Regions from separate parts of the Stenotrophomonas sp. YJH_SMC_20 genome, predicted to be linked through region 3. Evidence: predicted binding sites of a transcription regulator. Region 3 holds the regulator's gene; each other region holds the start of a gene.
What was found. Region 3 encodes FliA, which starts transcription of late flagellar genes. Its sites were predicted from a motif close to TAAAGTTTNNCNNNCNNNGGCCGATAA; they were not measured.

Region 1 (3,703 bases), on a different contig from region 3:
ATCCATCGGCGACCTTGCCGACCGAATCCTCGATCAGGCTCTTGATCTCCTTGGCCGCACCGGCCGAGCGCTGTGCCAGCGTGCGCACCTCACTGGCCACCACCGCAAAGCCCCTGCCCTGCTCGCCTGCACGCGCGGCTTCCACCGCCGCGTTCAAGGCCAGGATGTTAGTCTGGAAGGCGATGCCGTCGATGACACTGATGATCTCGGCGATCTTCTTCGACGAGGCTTCGATGGCCGACATCGTGGTGACCACCTGTCCGACCACCTCGCCGCCCTGCGACGCGACACCGTGCGCGCCAATCGCGAGTTGATTGGCCTGGCGTGCGTGCTCGGCATTCTGCTTCACGGTGGAGGTCAGTTCCTCCATCGACGCCGCAGTCTCTTCCAGGTTCGCCGCCTGTTGCTCGGTGCGCCGCGACAGGTCGGTGTTGCCCGCGGCGATCTCGCCTGCCGCCAGGTTGATGCTGGACGCGCTGGCCTGGATGCGGCCGACGATCTGCGTGAGCTGGTCGACGGTGGCGTTGCAGTCATCGCGCATCCGGGCGAACACCCCGTGGAAGTCCCCCTGCATGCGCACGGTCAGGTCACCGCGCGAGATGGACTGCAACAGGCTCGATACCTGCACCAGGTTCTCGTCGGTGGTCTGCATCAGCCGGTTGAGCCCGGCCACCATGTCGTGGAAATCGTGAGCGAAGCGTTGCTCGTCACCGCGCAGGCTGAAGTCCCCCGCCGCTGCTGCCGTCGCCAGCCGGCGGATCTCGCCGTTGATCGCCGAAAGGCTGGTCTTGGTCTCGTCCATCGCCTGGGTGATCGCGGCCTTCTCGCCCGGCAGAGGATCCATGTCTACCGACAGATCGCCCCTGGCGTAGTGCTTCATTACTTCGATCAACCGGTTCTGCACCTGCACATGCGAGCCGACGAGCGCATTGGTCTCGTGCACCATGCGCCCGTAGTCACCGGGGAAGGCGCTCTCATCCATGCGATAGCTGAGGCTGCCCGCATCGTGCTGGCGAGCCAGTTCCCCCTGCGCCGCCATCACAGACTGCAATTGCGCCTGCATGCGCTGCATCGACCTGAGCAGCTGCGTCACCTCATCGTTGCCGGAGGCGTCGATGCTGCTGTCCAGCCGCCCGTTGGCGATGCCATCGGCGAGCTTCACGGCTCCCTCCAGCGGCCGGGTCAGGCTGCGGGTGATGGCCCATGCGGCCAGCGAGCCGAGTATCAGGCTCAGCACGCCGAACACGATCGACAAGGTGCCGGTCCACGCCTCGGTCGCGCGGTAGTCCTCGCGGCTGCGCGCCGTCAGCACCTCCTGGTGCCGCAGCAGGGTGGAGATCGCCTCGTTCCAGGCCGTCGCCAGGCCCTGCTCGGCAAGCAGCTCCTTGGCTGCACCGTCGAAATCGCCGGCCTTCATGCGCTCATGCAGTTGCCGGGTGGACGCGTCTGTGGCCTTGCGTGCCGCGTCGATCCGCGCGACCAGCGTATCGCCGGTGGCATCACGCGGAATCTTGATGTACTTGGCCCATATGGCGTCGTAAGCCTGCGACAGCTCCTGCGCCTTCCGATAATCCCTGTCGAAATCCTCACCGCGCTTGATCACCATCAGCCGGCGCTGCATCAGCACCGCATTATTGGTATCCAGCATCTCGTTCAACAACCGCATTTTCACCATGTTGACGTCCACCACTTTCTCGAACTGGGTGGACTTCAGGTGATTTCCGTACAACGCCAGGCCGACGATGGCGACGATGAACAGCAGCAGCAAACCAAACCCGGCGCCCAGCCGGGATCCCACTCGGAGGTTGCGTAAGGCGAGCATCTCAATTCCCTTGATCAATGGCCGTACGGTCGATGGCGGCGCAGGCAGGGGAAACTTTATGGGCCGATATTATTGTATCGATCCAGATATCCTGAAATGTGCGGGCTGTTGTGAAAACCGCGCACCGGCAAATTCCTGCAGCCGCGCATTGCAAACGTGCATCGGACCACCCAATATTCGACCTGAATGCGGGTTATTCATTTTGCGAGCCGGTGACGGCGCATGGAGAACGAGTAGCCAGCATTAACTTGGGCTGCGAAGAAGCCACCAGAGGCATGTGCCACGCTTCCTTCCGCCTCTGGCCTGGGAAAGAACGTTCGATACTTTCTCGAGAGAGCCTCATGAACTCGCGCTCAGTATCGGTGTTTCTCCGGAGTAGTCCCTGGCATCCATGACCGATGCAGAAGATGCATGGCGGCGTGGCGTCCGCCCACTGCAGAGCAAGCCACCACGTAGCCAGTGCAATGATTCGCATCGTCGCTGGCCCTCTACGCATCCTTCGACGTCCGTCGTGACCTGTGGCAAAGGCGCACCGCGATGCCATATGGCATTCAGCCCGGAGCGACCGCGCAAAGCTCTCTCGTGCTGGGCCATCAACAACAGCGCGGACCACGCTACAGTCGGCGCATGACCCTCGTCCTGCAGATTGAAGGCGCCGCCATTGATGACATCGCCAGCCTTTACACGGAGATCAACCGCGTGTTCATGGCCGGCGAGGCATGGCAGCTCGGGCCGAGCCTGGACGCACTGGACGACCTGCTGCATGGCGGCTATGGCGCGTTGGCCGGGCAGGCGCAGGCCACGCTGATCTGGCGCGATATCGCCCACAGCCGTGCGGCCCTGGGCGTGGAGGCGACCTGCCAGTGGCTGCAGGCCAAGCTGGACGCACCAGGCAGCTTCAACGCGCGGGCGATCGCCCGCCGGCTGCAGGCGGTGCGACAGGGCGAGGGCCCGACCTACTTCGAGATCGTCATGCAGATCTTCGACAGCCATCGGCAGATCACCCTGGTCCCGGCCTGAACCCTTTTTCGTGCCGCACCGGCCTGCCACCAGTGGCGGCAGCCCTGCGCCCCAGCAGTTACCATGGACGGCCCTGTACCGGCTCCGCTGCCGCCGCCCTCCGGTGCGGCCGGACGCCCCGATTCACGAGTCCCATGTCCAAAGACAAGTCCGCCGAACATACCCCGTTGATGAAGCAGTTCTTCGCAGCCAAGTCCGAGTATCCGGACCTGCTGCTGTTCTTCCGCATGGGCGATTTCTACGAGCTGTTCTACGACGACGCGCGCAAGGCCGCGCGCCTGCTCGACATCACCCTGACCCAGCGTGGCAGTTCCGGTGGCGCACCGATCCCGATGGCCGGCGTGCCGGTGCACGCGTACGAAGGCTACCTGGCACGGCTGGTGGCGCTGGGCGAGTCGGTGGCGATCTGCGAGCAGATCGGCGATCCCGCGCTGACCAAGGGCCTGGTCGAGCGCAAGGTGGTGCGTATCGTCACCCCCGGCACGGTCACCGACGAGGCGCTGCTGGATGAGCGCCGCGACACCCTGCTGATGGCCCTGTCGCGCAGCAAGCAGGGCTATGGCCTGGCCTGGGCCGACCTGGCCGGCGGCCGCTTCCTGGTCAACGAAGTGGAAACCGACGACGCTCTGGAAGCCGAACTGGCCCGTCTGGAACCGGCCGAGCTGCTGGTGCCGGACGAGGAGAACTGGCCGGAGTTCCTGCGCCAGCGCACCGGGGTGCGCCGCCGCGCACCGTGGCTGTTCGACGCCGACAGCGGCCGCCGCCAGCTGCTGGCGTTTTTCAAGCTGCATGACCTGAGCGGCTTCGGCATCGATGACAAGCCGCGCGCGACCGCAGCCGCGGGCGCCCTGCTCGGCTATG
Region 2 (3,703 bases), on a different contig from region 3:
CGAAGTATCCACCGCATCGGCCACGCGCAGCGCATCCCAGTTGGTCATGCGCACGCAGCCATGCGATTCTGTCTTGCCGACGTGGCCGGGTTCGGGTGTGCCATGCAGGCCGTAGTGCGGCTTGGACAGGTCGATCCAGACCCGCCCGACCGGATTGTTCGGGCCCGGCGGCAGCGTCGCCTTCTTTTCGCCCTTGCGCGCATCCCAGAACAGCTTCGGGTTGTAGTGGAACGGCGGGTCGCGATACACGCCGAGAATCTTCCATTCGCCGATCGGCAGCGGATCGTGCTGGCTGCCGGATGAGACAGGCACCTGTGCGATCACTTTGCCCTGCGCATCCAGCAATTGAAGTGTGGAGTCGGACTTGTCGACCACGATCTTCGCCGCCTTCGGCAAGTCCCCCGTTCCGATATTGGGCACCTGGATGCGGCTGCCGGCCTTGGCCAGATCGACGCCGGGATTGAGTGCCTTCAGCAGCTCAGGGGAGGCGTGGAAGCGCTCGCCCAGGCCTTCTTCCACGCTGCTGAAGCCCAGCGACTTCAGCTTGGCCTGTGCGGCGGGCCCTTTCGGTATGGCCTGGAACGGGCCGGCAACATCTTCAGCCGTGAGCGTATAGCTTGCCAGCGGCGTGATCGTATCGGCCTGCAGGGCCTTCCAGGTAGCGTCATCCAGTTCACCCGTTACGCTCAGCCCATGCGCCGCCTGGAAGCCCGACACCGCGCGCCGCTGGTTGCTGCCCACTTCGCCATCGATCTGGCCGGGGGAAAAATTCGCGCGATCCAGCAGCACCTGGGCGTGCAGGACAGAGCGGGGTGCGGTGTCCGGTCCTGCCTTCTCGGCAATGGGGGCAGGCAGGCCAGGCGGCGGCGCCTGCGCGAAGGCAGGTGATGCCAGCAGCGAGAGAGCGAGCAGGGCGGATCGGGGCATGGGTAACGGCATCGGGGACTCCAGCAGGGAACGCCACCACCTTGCCCGCAGACGGCGCCGAGCCACCGTGAAAGGGATCTGATGCCCGCATGAGCAGGCATGTCATTGCGGCCGGTTTGCACCGGCAGGTGCCACTGGGACGGCGACTCACCAAGGTGAACAGTGGCCGACGCCATTGGTGGATGGCGATCAAGATTGCCTGCCGTGCCGCCGATAAGGGCGCATCCCCCCGTTTTGGATACCCCCATGAACTACTTGAGGAACGTCAGGGTTGCCTGGCGTCTTGGGCTGGGCTTTGGCCTGTTGCTGCTGCTGGTTGCCGCCGTGGTGGCCACCGGCGCCACTGCCAGTGTCGTGCAGAAGCGCGCGATGCAGCAGGTGGTCGACGTCAGCGTGGCCAAGGTGCGCCTGTTGTCGCAGATGCTTGATGCCAACAACCAGATGATGGTGGTGCGCCGCGAGATGCTGATCCGCCAGGGTGATCACCGCACCAGCGACGAGAAGCGCATTGCTGATCTCGTCAAGCGCTACGAGGCCAGCTGGAGCGCCTACCAGGCGCTTCCCAGTGACGCCGAAGGCAAGGCCATCGCTGAAACCATCGCCGCCAAGCGAGCCGTTGCTCGCCCGCTCAACAAGCAGACCAGCGAACTGATGGAGCAGGGCGATTATCCCGGTGCCGTGGCGCTGACCCTGGGCCCGGTGCAGGACGCCGCCAACGGCTGGAACAAGGCGCTGTCCGATGGCGTGGACTTCGAGGAGAAGGAAAGCCGTGAGGCTGCCGCCGAGGCGATCCGCCTGGGCGAGCGCAGCCTGCTGCAGTTGCTGGTGCTGGGCGGCGTTGCGCTGCTTGCTGGCATCGGCGCCTCGGTGATGATCGGCCGCAGCCTGACCGGTCCGCTGGCGTGCGCGGTGAACCTGGCCGAGCGCCTGTCCAAGGGGCAGCTGGACCAGGAGTTCCGCCTCGGTGGCCGCGACGAGCTGACCCAGCTGGGTGAGGCGATGGCCAGCGTGCGCCAGAGTGTGCAGGCGGCGATCGGCGCGCAGTTGCAGATGGCGGAACAGCACGAGGCCGGCGCAATCCGCTATCGCATGGACGCCAGTGCGTTCCCCGGCGATTTCGGCCGCATGGTGCAGGCCACCAACAGCCTGGTCGAATCGCACGTGCAGGTGGAACTGCTGATGGCTGAAGTAATGCAGCGTTACGCCATCGGTGACCTCAGCCGCGACCTGCCGGACTATCCGGGCGAAAAGGGCACGTTGACCCGCACCCTGGCCGCGGTGAAGCAGAGCCTGATGGCGATCAACGCGCAGATCGATGAACTGGCCCGTGCCGCACGCGCCGGCGATTTCAGCATGCGTGGCGATGCCGGGGCCTTCCAGTACCAGTTCAAGACGATGGTCGAGCACCTTAACGGCATGATGGCCAGTTCGCAGGCCAGCATCGCCGATGTTTCCGACGTGCTGCGCGCGATCTCGCATGGCGACCTGACCGCACGCATGGAGGGCGAGTACGAAGGCGTGTTCGCGCGCATGCGCGACGATGCCAACACCACCACCGCGCAGCTGACCGGCATCGTCCGCGGCATCCAGGTGGCTGCCGACAGCATCAACAACGCGGCGCAGGAACTGGCCGCTGGCAACAACGACCTGTCGCGCCGAACCGAGCAGCAGGCGGCCAATCTGGAAGAAGCGGCCGCGTCGATGGAGGAGCTGACCTCCACCGTACGCCAGAACGCCGAACTGGCGCGTCAGGCCGACAGCGAAGCGCACGCTGCCGGCGCCGCCGTGCGCGAGACCGAGCAGGCGATGGCACAGATGGCATCGGTGATGGGCGAGATTGATCAGTCCTCGGCACGCATCTCGGAAATCTCCACGGTGATCGACGGCATCGCGTTCCAGACCAACATCCTGGCGCTGAATGCTGCAGTGGAAGCCGCGCGCGCGGGCGAGCAGGGGCGTGGCTTTGCGGTGGTCGCCAGCGAGGTGCGTACGCTCGCGCAGCGTGCCGGTGTCGCCGCCAAGGAAATCAAGGAGCTGATCGAAGACGCCGCTGCACAGGTGAAGAGTGGCCTGGCCGTCACTGTTGAATCGGAAGCCGCGATCGCCCGCGTGGCCCAGGCCAGCTCGCGCACCACCCAGCTGATGAGCGACATCGCAGCGGCCAGCAAGGAACAGGCCGCCGGCATCGAGCAGGTCAACCAGGTGGTGGTGCAGATGGACCAGGTGACCCAGCAGAACGCTGCGCTGGTGGAAGAAGCCACTGCCGCCAGCCGCGCGCTGGAGGAACAGGCGCATGCACTGACCACGTCGGTGTCGGTATTCAAGATGGAAGGCGCGGCGGTCTCCGCTGCGCCCCGTCGCGCAGCCTGAGCGGGCTGCCACTGCAGCGACAGGAATACGGCCGCCTTGAGCGGCCGTATTTCGCTGGAAGGGCCCCATCTACTGCTGCAGGCCCGTGCTGATGCTGACGCAGCCGAAGTTGCGGCATGGATGAGGACGCTCCCCTTCTGACCGAAGCATCAGCCGCGCGCACGCGTACGCGCAGCTTTCTTCGCCGCCACTTTGCGCACGGACTTCTTCGCGGCCCGCGTCTTGGCTGCCTTCTTCGCGGCGGCGCTCCGCGAGGCGGCCGTACTCCCCTTCTTTGCCGCAGCCTTCTTCGCTGTCTTCTTTGCGGCCTTCTTTGTCGCGGTCGTGCGAGCCGGTGCCTTCTTTGCCACCGCCTTCTTTGCCACCGCTTTCTTCGCCGGCGCCTTCTTCGCTGCCGTCTTCCTGG
Region 3 (3,703 bases):
CAGCGGCGTGGCACAGCTCGACCATGGCAGTGACGCCGAGGAAGCCGGCGCCGCCCTTGAGCGTGTGGTAGCCGCGGAACACCGCATTGAGCTGGTCGCTGTCCTGCGGTGCCTGCTCCAGCGACACCAGCTGTTCGCCGAGGCGGTCCAGGATCTCCTGCGCCTCGATGATGAAATCGGCAGTGATGTCGTCGGATACCGCGCTCATGCTTACAGCCCCAGATCCGACAACAGGTCGTCGGCGTCGTTCTGCGAGACCGCGTGGCGGTCCAGTCCCTTCAGTGCCGGCCCGGCCAGTGCCGGGTCGGTGCGATGCTGTTCCGGCGGCAGGCCGAGTGCGCCGAAGCCCTCGTGCACGCGGCGGACGATGCCGACCACGCGACGGATGATCTGCCCGGTCAGGTCCTGGTAGCTCTGGGTCAGGGCGATCTCGGTCAGGTTGTGGCGGATGCGCTCGAGCTGCGCGTCCTGGCCTGGCTGCAGGCCTTCGGCACGCAGCTGTTCGGTCAGGCTGCGGCATTCCTCGGCCAGGTCCAAGGTGCGGTGGGTGGCCTGTTCGGTCATCGCCACCACGTGGTCCAGGCGCGCGCAGGCGTCATCCAGCTCACCGGCCTCGCTGGGCACGGTCGGCAGTTCACCCAGCGCCTGTCCCAGCTCGCGGGCCAGCCGCGACAGGCCGCTCATCATCGGCTGCGTGCGCAGCGCGACCAGTCCGTCGATGCGTTGCCGCCAGGCAGCTTCGTCACCGGACTCCAGTGCGTCCAGGGCTTCCTGCAGGCGCAGGGCCAGGGCGTTCTTGTCGACCGTGGTATCCATCAGGCGCTGGCCGCCAGGCGTTCGAAGATCTTGCCGAGCTTTTCTTCCAGCGTCTGCGCGGTGAAGGGCTTGATGATGTAGCCGTTCACGCCGTTCTGGGCGGCTTCGATGATCTGTTCGCGCTTGGCTTCGGCAGTGACCATCAGCACTGGCAGGGTCTTCAGCTTGGCATCGGCGCGGATCGCCTTGAGCAGCTCGATGCCGGTCATCACCGGCATGTTCCAGTCGGTGACGACGAAATCGAACGACTGGCTCTGCAGCAGCGACAGCGCGGCATGCCCGTCCTCGGCTTCGGCGGTATTGGTGAAGCCAAGATCGCCCAGCAGGTTCTTGACGATGCGACGCATGGTCGAGAAGTCGTCGACGATCAGGATGCGCATGTTCTTGTTCAAAGCAGAGTTCCTTTGTTGTTCATTCCGGGTGGCCGGGGGCAGCCGCCTCGGGCATGTTCACTCTTCCAGGCCGGCGTCGGCCGCCTCGAAAATCTTCAATCGTCCACGCAGGCGCAGCACGGCCTGGCCGTGTATCTGGCAGACCCGCGACTCGCTCACGCCGAGCACCGCGCCGATCTCCTTCAGGTTCAGTTCCTGCTCGTAATAGAGCGAGAGCACCAGCTGTTCGCGCTCGGGCAGGTGGCCGATGGCCTTGCCCAGCTCGCGGCCGAACTCGCCGCGCTCCAGCACCTGCTGCGGCGTCGGGCCGCCCTGGGCGACGGTATCCAGCTCGCCCTGGTCCTCGATGCGTGACTCCAGGCTCAGCACCTGGCCACGCGCGGCGTCTTCCATCAGCCGCAGGTATTCGGGCAGCGGCATCTCCATCGCGGCGGCCACTTCGGTGGCGCTGGCGGCACGGCCGGTGCTCTGTTCCAGGCGGCGGATGGTGGCAGCGGCGTCGCGTGCGCGGCGATGCACCGAGCGCGGCACCCAGTCGCCACGGCGGATCTCGTCGATCATCGAACCGCGGATGCGGATCGAGGCGTAGGTCTCGAACGAGGCGCCCTGGTCGGCGTCGTAGCTGCGCGACGCTTCGATCAGCCCCATCATGCCGGCCTGGATCAGGTCGTCCACCTCCACGCTCGCCGGCAGGCGTGCGGCCAGGTGGTGGGCGATGCGCCGCACCAGGTCCGAGTGCTGGGAGATGACCTCGTTGGCCGCCGAGCGCTGGACCTCCCGGTACTGGGCTGCGCCTTTCATGCGGCCACCCCGCGCTGCTTGAGAATGCGCTCGAGGAAGAACTCGACGCCGCCACGCGGTTCGGTCGGCGCCTGCCAGCGTGCGGTGCGGCGCGCGATCTCGGTGATCGCCAGCGCGGCCGGGCTGGACGGGTAGGCCTTCACCACCGGTTGCTGGCGCTGCACCGACAGGCGCAGCCAGTCGTCCTGCGGCACGCAGCCCAGGTAGTTCAGCGAGACATCGGCGAGGAACTTCTCGCACACGCGGGTCAGCTTTTCGTACAGCACGCGGCCCTCGTTGGGGTCGCGCACCATGTTGGCCACCACCTGGATGCGGTCCACGCCGCGCTCGCGCGACAGCACCTTGATCAGTGCGTAGGCGTCGGTGATCGAGGCCGGTTCGTCACAGACCACCACCACGGTGTCCTGCGCGGCCTGGCAGAAGGTCAGCACGCCATCGGTGATGCCGGCGGCGGTGTCCACCACCATGATGTCCAGCTCGCGTTCCAGTTCGGAGAACACGTTGACCAGGCCGACGTGCTCGGCCGGGGCCAGCTCGGCCATGTGGCGGCGACCGGACGCGGCCGGGACCACCAGCACGCCGTTCGGGCCTTCGACGATGACGTCGTCCAGCGAGCAGCGGCCGGCCACCAGGTCGGCCAGCGTAAAGGTGGGGTTCAAGCCCAGGATCACGTCGATGTTGGCCAGGCCCAGGTCGGCGTCCAGCAGCAGCGTGCGCTTGCCCATGCCCGCCAGCGCCACAGCCAGGTTGGCCGAGACGTTGGTCTTGCCCACGCCGCCCTTGCCGCCGGTCACCGCGATGGTGCGCACAGGGCCGAGCGGCTCGCTGCGGGTGGCCGACAGCGGGAAGGTCTTGGTCAGCTTGGCGTACTCACGCGACGGCATGGTTCAACTCCGGGTTGCAGGGCATATCGGCCGCTCGGCGCAAATCTTCAAGGCGAAGTACGAGATTGGCTGCACTGGCCCTATGCAGGTCCTCCGGGACGTCCTGGCCATCGGTCACCCAGGTGATCGGCAGGGCGTGGTCCACCGCCACCGACAGGGCGTTGCCGAAGCGGCCGGTCTCGTCCAGCTTGCTCAGCACCAGACCCTGCAGGTTGGCGGCGCCGAAGCGGCGGACCACCTCGTCCATGTCGCCGAAGCTGGTATTGGCCGGCAGCACCAGCAGGGTGCGCACCTGGCGGGCGGCACGCAGCCACTGCAGCTGGGCGGCCAGCGCGCGGTCGCGCGGGCCCAGCCCGGCGGTGTCGATCAGCACCAGCTTGTAGTCCTTCAGGCGTTCCAGCAGCTGGTCCAGGTCGGTGCCGCTGTTGGCCTCGTGCACCGCGATGCCGAGCTGGCGGCCGTAGCCGTAGAGCTGCTCGCGGGCGCCGATGCGGGCGGTATCGGTGGTGACCAGGGCGACGTCACGCGGCGCGTGCTTCTCGGCGAATCGCGAGGCCAGCTTGGCGATGGTGGTGGTCTTGCCGGCGCCGGTCGGGCCGACCAGGGCGATCACGCCGCCTTCTTCCAGCGGGTCGACCGGGGCGATCGGAAGCTTGCGCGAGATCAGCCCCAGCATCAGGCCGCGGCCACGATGGGCTTCGGTCTCCAGCGGGATCTGCATGGCCACGTCGCGGGCCAGGCCGGCATCGAAGCCATATTCGTCCATCAGGTCCAACGCGGTGGCGCGCACCGGGCAGCCGCGCAGGCGCT
Region 4 (3,703 bases), on a different contig from region 3:
AAGTCGCTGTTGAACGCCACCATCGCGGTCTCGGGTGCGTTGTAGGCGCGATACATCGCGAGCAATCCTTCCGGCTGAACAAGATTGGCTCCGAGCCGTTCATCAGCCGCCCTGCGTGCTTTGACGAAGGCGTTGTCCCAGGCGCCGCGTATGGCGGCAGCGTAGGCCTTCTGCTGCGATTCCGGTGTGGGCGAATCCGCAGTGTGGTCGTCCACCGACCACAGGCGCTCCAGTCCGAGGCGTGCGGCAAGCACGCCGGCCACCAGGACGGCCTCGTTGCGGCGGGTCATGCGCGTGTCGAGGAACTGCACCAGCTCCGGAGTCAGGCTGTCGGCCGCACGGCGCTCTTCCCGGGGCAGCCGCAGCCATTGGACGACTGCCGAGCTGTTCTCGCCCGCAGCCAGGAAGACTGCAGCCAAGCGACGTCGCTGGGCAGCGCTTGGCGCCTTGGGCCAATCTGCAAGCAGGCGTTCCATTTCCACGTTGGCGCTGGGCACGTCCAGACCGGTGGCGGCCTGCGCCGGTGCCGGATCGACGCAGTAGTCCGCGACGCTCTCCGCGTATCGGGCCGGATTGCGGCGCATGAAGTCACACTGCAGGCCGGACAGGTTCTCCACTGCGATCGCGGTGGGCCGCCAGGCTTCCAGGCGCTGCAGCAGAGGTTCCAGCATCGCCGGCGTGAAGGTCTCCGGCAGGCTGGACAGGTGTGGGCTGCCCAGCACCAGCACTTCGTTCGGGCGTCCTGCGGGCGGTCCCTTCAGCTGGTCCGGGTGGAAGGCCGGTCGATAGGCGGTGCCGGTGGCCAGCGCATTGCTGCTGCATAGGGCCAGGAGAAGAAGGCTGGCAAAGCGAGGGAACATGCGATCTCCATGTAGATGAGCATCCTGCGGGACCTTCATGCTGGTCGTTTTCCCCTGCGGGCGAACCCCGCATCGGTCATGTAAACCTTTTTTCCTTGAGCTGCATCCTTCTGTCGGCGATGTGGTCGGCTGCCTCCCGGCGCCTGCGCTGTACAGCGTTCCGCCAACCGGTGGCGGAACGGATCCGGTCCAGCCGTTCATTGGCCCAATGCCTTGGTGTGAGGGCGGGGACACGTGAGAAAGGTGTGAAGTACACGGCAATTGTCCACCGCATTCCGCCTGTAATGGACGGAGTTGCGACGGACGTCGCGGAATGCCGCTAAAGCGGCCGACGGCATCGCCGATACTCCCTCTGGATCCCGCTCCAGTTACCCGCCGCAGGACCCCAGACTGCCCCTGATGGGCGGTCCGCGCAGTGTGTTCCGCCGCTTCCAGATGCCGATCGCAGCCGCAGCAGACGTTCTTGGCAGTCGCTCGAGAGGTGCCGGTTGGCACCTGTAGTCCCTGGCAACTGATGTTGCCGCCGGGCATCCCGCCCGTCGGGTCACAACCGCTTACCGGACACCGAGGATCAGACAATGCTCATTCCAGGCTTCACGGCGGGCGCGCAGGCGCCGGCCGAGCTGCATACCCGTTGGTCGCCGTGGCGTGCGCTGCTTGGCGTACTGGCGCCACAGCAACGCACCCGCACAGAGAAGGCGGTGACCGACCGGACCGAGCTGGAAGCGCAGGTGGCCGCGCTGCATCGCGTGCAGGCCGTCATCGAGTTCGCGCTCGACGGAACCATCCTGCAGGCCAATGACAATTTCCTGCAGGCGATGGGGTACCGGCTGGAGGAGATTCAGGGCAGGCATCATTCCCTGTTCGTCGACCCCGAGCAGGCGCGCAGCGCCGAGTACCGCGACTTCTGGGCGCGCTTGGGGCGCGGCGAATACGACGCCGGGCAGTACCGCCGGTTCGGCAAGGGCCAGCGCGAGATCTGGATCCAGGCCTCGTACAACCCGGTGCTGGACCGCCAGGGGCGGCCGTACAAGGTGGTCAAGTTCGCGACCGACATCACCGCGCAGAAGCTGCAGGCGGCCGACTCGGCGGGGCAACTGGCCGCGATCGCCAAGTCGCAGGCGGTGATCGAGTTCAGCATGGATGGCCGCATCCTGTCGGCCAACGACAATTTCCTCGCCGCCACCGGCTACAGCCTGGACGAGGTGCGCGGACAGCACCATTCGTTGTTTGTCGAGCCCGGGCATCGCAGCAGCGTGGAATATCGCCAGTTCTGGGAGAAACTTGGGCGCGGCGAATATGATGCGGGCCAGTATCGGCGCCTGGGCAAGGACGGGCGCGAGGTCTGGATCCAGGCTTCCTACAACCCCATCCTGGACCTCAACGGAAAGCCGTTCAAGGTCGTGAAGTATGCCGCCGACATCACCGCGCAGGTGCACGAGAACCAGGCCATGCAGCGCGCCGTGGCGCAGACCCGAGAGGTGGTGGCTGCCGCCAAGCTGGGTGACCTGACCCAGCGCGTAGCCACCGCCGACAAGAGCGGGCCGATTGCCGAGTTGTGCGAAGGCGTGAATTCGCTGGTCGAGGCGATGGCCGCGATCATCGGCCAGATCAAGTTCGCGGCCGACACCATCGCCGTGGGTGCGACTGAAATCGCGCAGGGCAACAGCGACCTGTCGCAGCGCACCGAGCAGCAGGCGGCCTCGCTGGAGGAGACTGCGGTGTCGATGAAGGGTCTTGCCGAGACGGTGCAGCGCACCGCAACCAATGCCCGCCAGGCCAGCCAGCTGGCCGGTGGGGCAGCCGATGTCGCCGCGCGGGGCGGCAATGTGGTGCATGAGGTGGTCGAGACGATGGCGGTGATCAATGCCTCATCGCGGCGCATCGTCGACATCATCGGGGTGATCGACGGCATCGCCTTCCAGACCAACATTCTTGCGCTGAACGCAGCGGTGGAGGCCGCGCGCGCCGGTGAACATGGTCGTGGCTTCGCCGTGGTTGCCACCGAGATCCGTGAGCTGTCGCAGCGTTCGGCCAGCGCAGCCAAGGAGATCAAGCACCTGATCGATGCGTCGGTGGCCAATGTCGGCGCCGGTACCGCGCAGGTCGAGAGCGCGGGCCGCACCATGGATGAGATTGTGACAAACGTGCGCCGGGTCAGTGACCTGATGAGCGAAATCAGCACGGCCGCGCAGCAGCAGAGCGACGATATCCAGCAGATGAACCAGGCCGTCGATCTGATTGACCAGGGCACCCAGCAGAATGCCGCGTTGGTCGAGGAGGCATCGGCGGCGGCACGCAGCATGGAAGAACAGTCGGCGCAGCTGCTGCAGACCGTGGCCAGCTTCCGCGTGCAGAGCGCGGCAGGGCAGCGGCAGGGAGCGGCGGCGCTGCACGCCGTCTAGGCCCGGCGGTTGCATCTGTCTTCCGTAGTATCTGCGTCGCCATATACGCGGTTGCGCCCGGCGCGTTTGGCCCGATACAGGGCCTGGTCGGCGCGTTCGACCAGGTCGCGCGGATCGTGCTCTTCGCCCGGTGCCTGCCACGCCACGCCGACGCTGATGGTGACGGTGGCCTCGGGGGCGGGCAGGGCAGCCGCTTCGACCGAAGCGCGGACCCGCTCGCCCAGGGCCATGGCGTGGGCGGCATCGGGCGAGGGCAGGGCAGCGATGAACTCCTCGCCGCCATAGCGGGCCAGCAGATCGTCACCCCGTTGCAGGCAGCCATCAAGAATGGCGGCGACCGACTGCAGGCGCTGATCTCCTTCCGGGTGGCCATAGGTGTCATTGAGGCGCTTGAAGTGGTCGATATCGATCATGAGAACGGCCAGGCCCAGACCTTGG

Region 1: AC5P6A_RS01070 (methyl-accepting chemotaxis protein) is a predicted target of FliA. The motif match lies at 1,855-1,881, and genes of this name have one in related genera.
Region 2: AC5P6A_RS13835 (methyl-accepting chemotaxis protein) is a predicted target of FliA. The motif match lies at 1,118-1,144, and genes of this name have one in related genera.
Region 4: AC5P6A_RS19080 (methyl-accepting chemotaxis protein) is a predicted target of FliA. The motif match lies at 1,181-1,207, and genes of this name have one in related genera.

What each region holds. Positions count from the first base shown of each region.
Region 1 is NZ_JCAFRG010000001.1:237,122-240,824, forward strand. Features, by position in the region: gene AC5P6A_RS01070 (methyl-accepting chemotaxis protein) at 1-1,822, opposite strand, end outside; gene AC5P6A_RS01075 (barstar family protein) at 2,450-2,842, shown strand; gene mutS (DNA mismatch repair protein MutS) at 2,977-3,703, shown strand, end outside.
Region 2 is NZ_JCAFRG010000007.1:178,305-182,007, forward strand. Features, by position in the region: gene AC5P6A_RS13830 (L,D-transpeptidase family protein) at 1-939, opposite strand, end outside; gene AC5P6A_RS13835 (methyl-accepting chemotaxis protein) at 1,174-3,297, shown strand; partial or broken gene AC5P6A_RS13840 (alpha/beta fold hydrolase) at 3,346-3,438, shown strand; gene AC5P6A_RS13845 (hypothetical protein) at 3,447-3,703, opposite strand, start outside.
Region 3 is NZ_JCAFRG010000002.1:10,250-13,952, forward strand. Features, by position in the region: gene AC5P6A_RS03385 (chemotaxis protein CheA) at 1-208, opposite strand, end outside; gene AC5P6A_RS03390 (protein phosphatase CheZ) at 211-816, opposite strand; gene cheY (chemotaxis response regulator CheY) at 816-1,208, opposite strand; gene AC5P6A_RS03400 (RNA polymerase sigma factor FliA) at 1,266-2,009, opposite strand; gene AC5P6A_RS03405 (MinD/ParA family ATP-binding protein) at 2,006-2,893, opposite strand; gene flhF (flagellar biosynthesis GTPase FlhF) at 2,880-3,703, opposite strand, start outside.
Region 4 is NZ_JCAFRG010000013.1:123,163-126,865, reverse strand. Features, by position in the region: gene AC5P6A_RS19085 (DUF5694 domain-containing protein) at 1-860, opposite strand, end outside; gene AC5P6A_RS19080 (methyl-accepting chemotaxis protein) at 1,439-3,265, shown strand; gene AC5P6A_RS19075 (GGDEF domain-containing protein) at 3,262-3,703, opposite strand, start outside.